Verminephrobacter eiseniae EF01-2: one gene and its partner. The protein of the gene in region 2 interacts with the protein of the main gene of each other region in a pairwise test. Links are inferred from orthologs where the notes say so. Each region holds a gene or a part of one and is shown on either strand. Other genes may lie near its edges.

Evidence for each region.
Region 1: the proteins of ligA (region 2) and leuS interact in binary tests that used the Escherichia coli proteins (3 or more experiments, as listed by UniProt). The link is inferred for Verminephrobacter eiseniae EF01-2 from one-to-one orthologs.

The regions. Positions count from the first base shown.
Region 1 is NC_008786.1:1,190,864-1,194,945, forward strand. The notes cover bases 339-3,633. They hold leuS (leucine--tRNA ligase), read left to right. Parts: upstream 339-709; coding sequence 710-3,433; downstream 3,434-3,633. Other genes in these bases: dapB (4-hydroxy-tetrahydrodipicolinate reductase), read left to right, coding at 339-641; VEIS_RS05285 (LPS-assembly lipoprotein LptE), read left to right, coding at 3,437-3,633. In the rest of the region: more of dapB, read left to right, coding at 1-338; more of VEIS_RS05285, read left to right, coding at 3,634-3,940.
Region 2 is NC_008786.1:4,930,166-4,933,940, reverse strand. Bases 598-3,585 are described here. They hold ligA (NAD-dependent DNA ligase LigA), read left to right. Parts: upstream 598-1,064; coding sequence 1,065-3,107; downstream 3,108-3,585. Other genes in these bases: VEIS_RS30850 (uracil-DNA glycosylase family protein), read right to left, coding at 3,298-3,585; VEIS_RS21600 (cell division protein FtsZ), read left to right, coding at 598-1,011. Outside these bases: more of VEIS_RS21600, read left to right, coding at 1-597; more of VEIS_RS30850, read right to left, coding at 3,586-3,775. UniProt on the Escherichia coli protein: DNA ligase that catalyzes the formation of phosphodiester linkages between 5'-phosphoryl and 3'-hydroxyl groups in double-stranded DNA using NAD as a coenzyme and as the energy source for the reaction.

The sequences.
Region 1 (4,082 bases), 3.7 Mb from region 2 along the record:
GCGTGGGCATCACGGCCGACATCGCTGCGGGGCTGAAAAATGCGCAGGTGCTGATCGACTTCACGCGCCCCGAAGGCAGCATGGCCCACTTGGCGGTGTGCAGCCGGCTGGGCGTGAAGGCGGTGATCGGCACCACCGGTTTCAGCGCCGCGCAAAAGGCCGAACTGGCGGCGTTGGCCGAGCGCACGGCGATCGTGCTGGCGCCCAACATGAGCGTGGGGGTGAATGTCACGCTCGGGCTGCTGCAAATGGCCGCGCGGGCCTTGGCCACGGGCTACGACATCGAGATCGTCGAAGCGCACCACCGCCACAAGGTGGATGCCCCCTCCGGCACGGCGCTGAAGATGGGCGAGGTGATAGCGCAGGCGCTGGGGCGCGACCTGAAGGACTGCGCCGTCTACGCCCGCGAAGGCGTCAGGGCCGAGCGCGATCCGTCGAGCATCGGTTTTTCCTCCATTCGCGGCGGCGACCTCGTGGGCGAGCATATGGTGCTGTTTGCCGGCATCGGCGAGCGCATCGAGATCACGCACAAATCTTCCAGCCGCTCCACCTACGCGCAGGGCAGCTTGCGCGCGGTGCGCTTTCTGGCGGGGCAGGGCACGGGCATGTTCGACATGTTCGACGTGCTCGGCCTGCACTGAGGCGGGCCGCCCTGCCGCGCGCCGGCCTGGCGGCACGGCCCCACCCCTTGAGCACCGACGCAGCCCCCATGCAAGACAAATACTCCCCCCAAGATATCGAGCGCGCAGCGCAAGACGACTGGCGCGCCCGCGACGCCTACCGCGTGACGCAAGACGCCGGCAAGAAGAAGTTCTACGCCTGCTCGATGCTGCCATACCCCAGCGGCAAGCTGCACATGGGCCATGTGCGCAACTACACCATCAACGACATGCTCACGCGCTACCTGCGCATGAACGGCTACAACGTGCTGATGCCGATGGGCTGGGACGCCTTCGGCCTGCCGGCGGAAAACGCGGCGATCAAGAACGGCATGCCCCCGGCCCGGTGGACGCGCGAAAACATCGCCTACATGAAGCAGCAGATGCAGGCCCTGGGCCTGGCCATCGACTGGAGCCGTGAGCTGGCCACCTGCGACCCCGGCTATTACAAGTGGAACCAGTGGCTGTTCCTGAAGATGCTGGACAAGGGCATTGCCTACCGCAAGACCCAGGTCGTCAACTGGGATCCGGTCGACCAGACCGTGCTGGCCAACGAGCAGGTGAACGAGGGCAAGGGCTGGCGTACCGGCGCCGTGGTCGAAAAGCGCGAGATTCCCGGCTACTACCTGAAGATCACCGACTACGCCGAGGAACTGCTGGCCTTCGTGACCGACGATCGACTGCCCGGCTGGCCGGAGCGCGTCAAGCTGATGCAGGAGAACTGGATCGGCAAATCCGAGGGCCTGCGCTTTGCCTTCCCGCACGATGTCCGGGGCGACGATGGCGCGCTGATCGGCGGCGGCCGGCTGTACGTGTTCACCACGCGCGCCGACACCATCATGGGCGTGACCTTCTGCGCCGTGGCGCCCGAGCATCCGCTGGCCAGCCATGCCGCCAAGAGCAACCCGGCGCTGGCCGCCTTCATCGACGAATGCCGCAGCGGCGGCACCACCGAGGCCGCGCTGGCCACGCAAGAGAAAAAGGGCCTGCGCACGGGCCTGTACGTCACGCACCCGCTGACCGACGAGCCGTTGGAAGTCTGGGTCGGCAACTATGTGCTGATGGGCTATGGCGACGGCGCCGTGATGGGCGTGCCGGCGCACGACGAGCGCGACTTTGCGTTCGCGCTCAAGTACGGCATCGAGATCCGGCAGGTGGTGCTGGTCGATGGCGAGCATTTCGACTACCGCCGGTGGCAGGACTGGTACGGCGACAAGCAGCGCGGCGTGACCATCAACTCCGACAGCTTCAGCGGCCTGCACCACAAGGAAGCCGTGCAGGCCGTGGCCCATGTGCTGGAGCAAAAGGGCCTGGGCGAGAAGAAAACCACTTGGCGTTTGCGCGACTGGGGCGTGAGCCGCCAGCGCTACTGGGGCACGCCGATTCCCATCATCCACTGCGACCAGCATGGCGCCGTGCCGGTGCCGGAAAAGGACCTGCCCGTGGTGCTGCCGCAAGACTGCATCCCCGACGGCACGGGCAACCCGCTGCACAGCCATCAGGGCTTTCACGCCGGCGTCACCTGCCCGGTGTGCGGCAAGAGCGCGCGCCGCGAGACGGACACCATGGACACCTTCGTCGACAGCGCGTGGTACTTCATGCGCTATTGCGACCCGAAGAACGATCAGGCCATGGTGGCCGAGGGCACCGACTACTGGATGCGGGACCCGCAGCAAGCCACTGGCGGCAGCGGCATGGACCAATACATCGGCGGCATAGAACACGCCATCTTGCACCTGCTGTATGCGCGCTTTTGGACCAAGGTGATGCGCGACCTGGGCCTGGTCAAGGTCGATGAGCCTTTCAACCGGCTGCTCACGCAGGGCATGGTGCTCAACCACATCTACAGCCGCCGCAACGACAACGGCGGCCGGGAATACTTCTGGCCACAGGATGTGGAGCAAGTGCACGACGCGGCGGGCAAGATCATCGGCGCCAGGCTGATCCGCGCCGTGGGGGATTGGCCGGCAGGCAGCGCCATCGATTACGAAGGCATGGGCACCATGTCCAAGTCCAGAAACAACGGCGTCGACCCGCAGGAACTGATCGGCAAATACGGCGCCGACACCGCCCGCCTGCACACCATGTTCACCGCCCCGCCCGAGGCCGCGCTGGAGTGGAACGACGCCGCCGTCGAAGGCAGCCACCGCTTTCTGCGCCGGGTGTGGAACTTCGGCCTCCAGTTGCATGCCGCCGGTATGACGGCAGCCAGCGCAAGCCTTGCCGGCGCCGGCGCACCGCAAACCCGCAACCCCCCGGCGTTTGGCAAACCGGCCAAGGCCCTGCGGCGGGAGATCCACCAACTGCTGCGCCAGGTGGACTATGACTACCAGCGCATGCAGTACAACACCGTGGTCTCGGGCGCGATGAAGATGCTCAACGCGCTGGAAAACTTCAAGGCCAGCGACCCGGCCAGCCAGGCGAGCGACCCACTGGCGCTGACCGAAGGCTTTGGCATCCTGCTGCGCTGCCTGTACCCGGTCACGCCGCATATCGCGCACAGCCTGTGGCGTGATCTGGGCTATGCAGCCGCTGTGGGCGAACTGCTCGACGCGCCCTGGCCGCAGGTCGATGGGCAGGCACTGGTGCAGGACGAGATCGAACTGATGCTGCAGATCAACGGCAAGCTGCGCGGCTCGATCCTGGTGCCCGCGCAGGCCAGCCAGGCCGCCATCGAGCGCATCGCACGGGCCAGCCCGGCCGCCTTGGCCGCAGGGGCGGTGCCCAAGCGCGTGATCGTGGTGCCGGGCCGGCTGGTGAACCTGGTGTTCTGACCGATGAGGAACCGGCGCGCATTGCTCGCCCTGGCACCGGTGGCACTGCTGCCCGCCTGTGGTTTCCACCTGCGCGGCCTGCCCGAATTCGGCTTTGCCTCGCTGTACATCGAGGCGCCCTCGGGTTCGCTGCTGGCGCAGCAATTGCAGCGGGCACTGGAAGGCGCGGGCACCAAACTCCTGGTGCTGCGCGAGCCGGCCGCGTTGGCAAGCGCGCAAGCCATCCTCGACCTGCTGCAAGAGCAGCAAGAGCGCGTGGTGGTGGGCCTGTCCGCAGCGGGCCAAGTGCGCGAGATGCAACTGCGCTTGCGCGTCCGGTTCCGGCTGCGCAACCCCCAGGGCGTGGCGCTGATCCCCGAGACCGAACTACTGCTGCAGCGCGACATCAGCTACAACGAAACCATCGCGCTGGCCAAAGAGACCGAAGAAGCCCTGCTGTACCGCGACATGCGGACCGACCTGGTGCAGCAGTTGATGCGCCGCCTGGCGGCCGCCAAGCGCTCCTGAAGCAAGACCTCGGGGCACGCTCGGGCGCTGCGCGGCCGCCAATGCACTCCCGCTGCGCGGCCGAAGTCAGGCCAAGGCCCTCAAGCCGGGATTGGAATGCATCGACCCTCCCGCAGATGAGCATTCACCCGTGCAAGCACCC
Region 2 (3,775 bases):
ATCGTGGCCTACAACGCCTGGACCACGCGCCGCCACACCCCCCGGCGCGCGCAGGACGAGGCGCACGGCGGGCGCCGCGAACCCGGCTTCGCCGCCGGCGCCATGCCGCCTGCCGACCCCCTGGATGACCCTGCCGCCGATGCCCAAGCGGCCCGGCAATGGCCCGTGCCGGCCTTGCCCCCGGAGCGCCGCTACGGGCTCGACCCGTTGATCGACGTGATCGCGCCGCTACAGCCCGAGCACCCGGTCTCGGGCGCGGCCGCGCTGGCCGCGCTGCCGCCGACACGCCGCGCAGGCAGCAAGCCCTTTGCCATCGAGGGCCTGAACCAAACCACGCAGCAATGGGAGACCCCGGCGCCCGGCCAGCGCTACCAGAGCTTTCAGGCCGGGGTGCAGTTGACCAACCGCATGGGCGCGCTCAACGAAATCGAATTCTCGGAATTCGTGGTCAAGACCCAAGCCTTTGCCGACGCCATCAACGCCGCGCCCGACTTTCCCGACATGCTGCACGAAGTGGCGCGCGCGCGCGAACTCGACCAATTCGCCAGCGAGCATGACGCGCAACTGACCTTCATGCTGCGCGCGCGCGAAGCCGCCTGGAGCCCCGGCTACGTGCAGCAAAACGCCGCGCGCCTGGGCTTCGTGCCCGGCGCCATGCCGGGCCGGCTGGTGCTGCCCGCCAGCCAGCCGGGCGCGCCGCCCATGCTCACGCTCAGCTATGACACCCAGGCCGCGCTGGCCGACGACCCCGACCAGTCCGCCCTGCGCGACATCAGCCTGGGCCTGGACGTGGCCCAGATCGACCGCACCGAACAAGCCTTTGCACGCCTGCGCGACGTGGCCGCCGCGCTGTGCGAAGCCATGGACGGCGCACTGTGCGACCAGCATGGCCAGCCGCTGCCGGCAATGGCCATGGAGCCTATCGCCGCCGACCTGGAGCGGCTGTACGACCAACTCGACGGGCGCGATCTGTCCGCCGGCTCGGCACTGGCCCGGCGCCTGTTCAGTTGACACCGGAGGCGCCCGTGGCCGACCCCCTGGATCATTGCCCGGACCCGGCGCAGATGGACCCCGCGCAGGCGGACGCCAGGATCCGCGCACTGCGCGAGCAACTGGTTCACTGGGCCCACCAATACCATGTGCTGGACGCGCCCAGCGTGCCCGATGCCGAATACGACCGCGCATTCCAGGCCCTGCAGGCCCTGGAGGCCGCCCACCCGGCGCTGATCACCCCGGACTCGCCGACCCGGCGCGTGCAGGGCGCGGTGCTGCAAGGACTGACCCCGGTGCGCCACGCGCTGCCCATGCTCAGCATCCAGACCGAAACCGACACCGGGGCCGGCGGCGCGCAAGCCTTCGACGCCCGCGTGCGGCGCGAACTGGGACTGACCGACGCCGACCCGGCCATCGAATACGTGGTCGAACCCAAGTTCGACGGCCTGGCGATGGGCCTGCGCTACGAAAACCGCCGCCTGGTGCAGGCCGCCACCCGTGGCGATGGCGAGATCGGCGAAGACGTGACGCACAACATCCGCACCATCCGGCAGATACCGCTGGGCCTGCCCGACGACGCCCCTGCGCTGCTGGAAGTGCGCGGCGAGGTCTACATGCGCCGCGCCGACTTCGACGCGCTCAACCAGCGCCAGCGCGCGCAAAGCGGCAAAACCTTTGTCAACCCGCGCAACGCCGCGGCCGGCGCAGTGCGCCAGCTCGACGCCAACATCACCGCCCAGCGCCCGCTGCGCTTTTTTGCCTACGGCCTGGGCGCCGTCACCGCGCCGGGCGAAGGCGGCCCGGCATGGCGCACCCACTACGCGCTGCTGCAAACCCTCAAATCCTGGGGCTTCCCGGTCGCAGAGCAGGTCGGCATCGCGCATGGAGCAAGCCAACTGGCGGCATTGCATGAGCAGATCGGCGCCCGCCGCGACGCGCTGCCCTACGACATCGACGGCGTGGTCTACAAAGTCAACGCGCTGCAACTGCAACGCGACCTGGGCTTCAAAACCCGCGAACCGCGCTGGGCCGTGGCGCACAAATACCCGGCGCAAGAGATGCCCACGCGCGTCGAAGGCATAGAACTGCAAGTCGGCCGCACCGGCAAACTCACCCCCGTGGCCCGGCTCGCGCCGGTATTCGTCGGCGGGGTCACGGTGACCAACGCCACCTTGCACAACCTGTTCGAGATCCGCAAAAAACAGGTGCGCGTGGGCGACACCGTGACCGTGCGGCGGGCCGGCGACGTCATCCCCGAGGTGGTCGGCGTGCTGCCCGGCCAGCGGTCGGCCTACGTCGCCAACTTCCGCATGCCCGCCCACTGCCCCGTCTGCGGCAGCGCCGTGGTGCGCGAAAAAGGCGAGGCCAACCACCGCTGCACCGGCGGCCTGTTCTGCGCCGCCCAGCGCAAAGAAGCCCTGTTGCACTTTGCCGCGCGCCGCGCGCTGGACATCGAAGGGCTGGGCGACAAACTGGTAGACCAACTGGTCGACGCCGAACTGGTGCGCGGCCTGCCCGACCTGTACCGGCTGGACCTGGTCGCCCTCAGCGCGCTCGATCGCATGGCCGAAAAATCGGCGCAAAACCTGCTCGACGCACTGGAAAAATCGCGGCAAACCACCTTGCCGCGCTTCCTGTTCGGCCTGGGGCTGCGCCATGTCGGCGAAGCCACGGCCAAAGACCTGGCGCGCCACTTCGGCACGCTCGACGCCATCATGAACGCCAGCGTCGAGCAACTGCTGCAAGTCAGCGACATCGGCCCGGTGGTCGCGCAAAGCCTGCACTGCTTCTTCCAGCAGCCGCACAACCGCGAAGTGGTGGCGCAGCTACGCGCCTGCGGCCTGCGCTGGCCCGAAGGCGCGCCCCCCGAGCGCCCCGCCCAACGGCTGGCCGGCAAGAGCGTGGTTCTGACCGGCACCTTGCCCACCCTGGGCCGCGACGCCGCGCGCGACCTGCTCGAAGCCGCCGGCGCCAAAGTCACCGGCTCGGTCAGCAAAAAAACCAGCTACCTGATCGCCGGCGCCGAAGCCGGCAGCAAACTGGCCAAGGCCCGGGAACTGGGCATCCCCGTGCTGGACGAGGCCGGCATGCTGGCCTTGCTGGCCGGCGAGTGAAGCGCCACGGCGCGTTCGCGCCGGCAAAGCCCGCAGCGCAGCCGTCCGCCGGCTTGCCGGAGCACCCGCGCAGGATGCGGATGTGCCGTGCCAGCCCGGGCAAAGCCATGGGGGCGCCGCAGCCTTCGATCAGGTGCGGATGCAGAAACGGCGTGGCAGAGACGGCGTGGCAGAGACGGCGCCTGAAGCGTCAGCGCGCTGCGCCAGCGTTGCGCACCATGGCCAGGGCGCGGCACAGGTCGGCCCAGGCGGCGGCCTTGGTGTCCGGCGAGCGCAGCAGGAAGGCCGGGTCGTAGCTCACCACTGCCGGGCAAGCCGCCAACTGGTGCGGCCCGGCGCGCAAGCGCCCCAGCGGCTCGGTGCAGCCCAGCGCCGCGCGCGCCGCCACATGGCCCAGTACCAGCACCAGCGCCGGCTGCAGCGCTGCCACGGTGTCGGCCAGGGCGGCCGGGATGTCGGCGCTAGCCAGTGTCGCGTCACCGATCATCTGTCGGTCTGCGCTGGCCATCGAAGCGCATCGCGGCGTTGCATCGCTTGCCAATACGCTCGGTATGGGCTGCGCGATGTGCCTTGCGCTGCGCTCCGATGGCTGCGCGCAGCCTACGACATCTGATCGGTGACGCGACACTGGCTGGCCAGGCCCCGGGCGCTCCAGCGCCGCCAGGAAC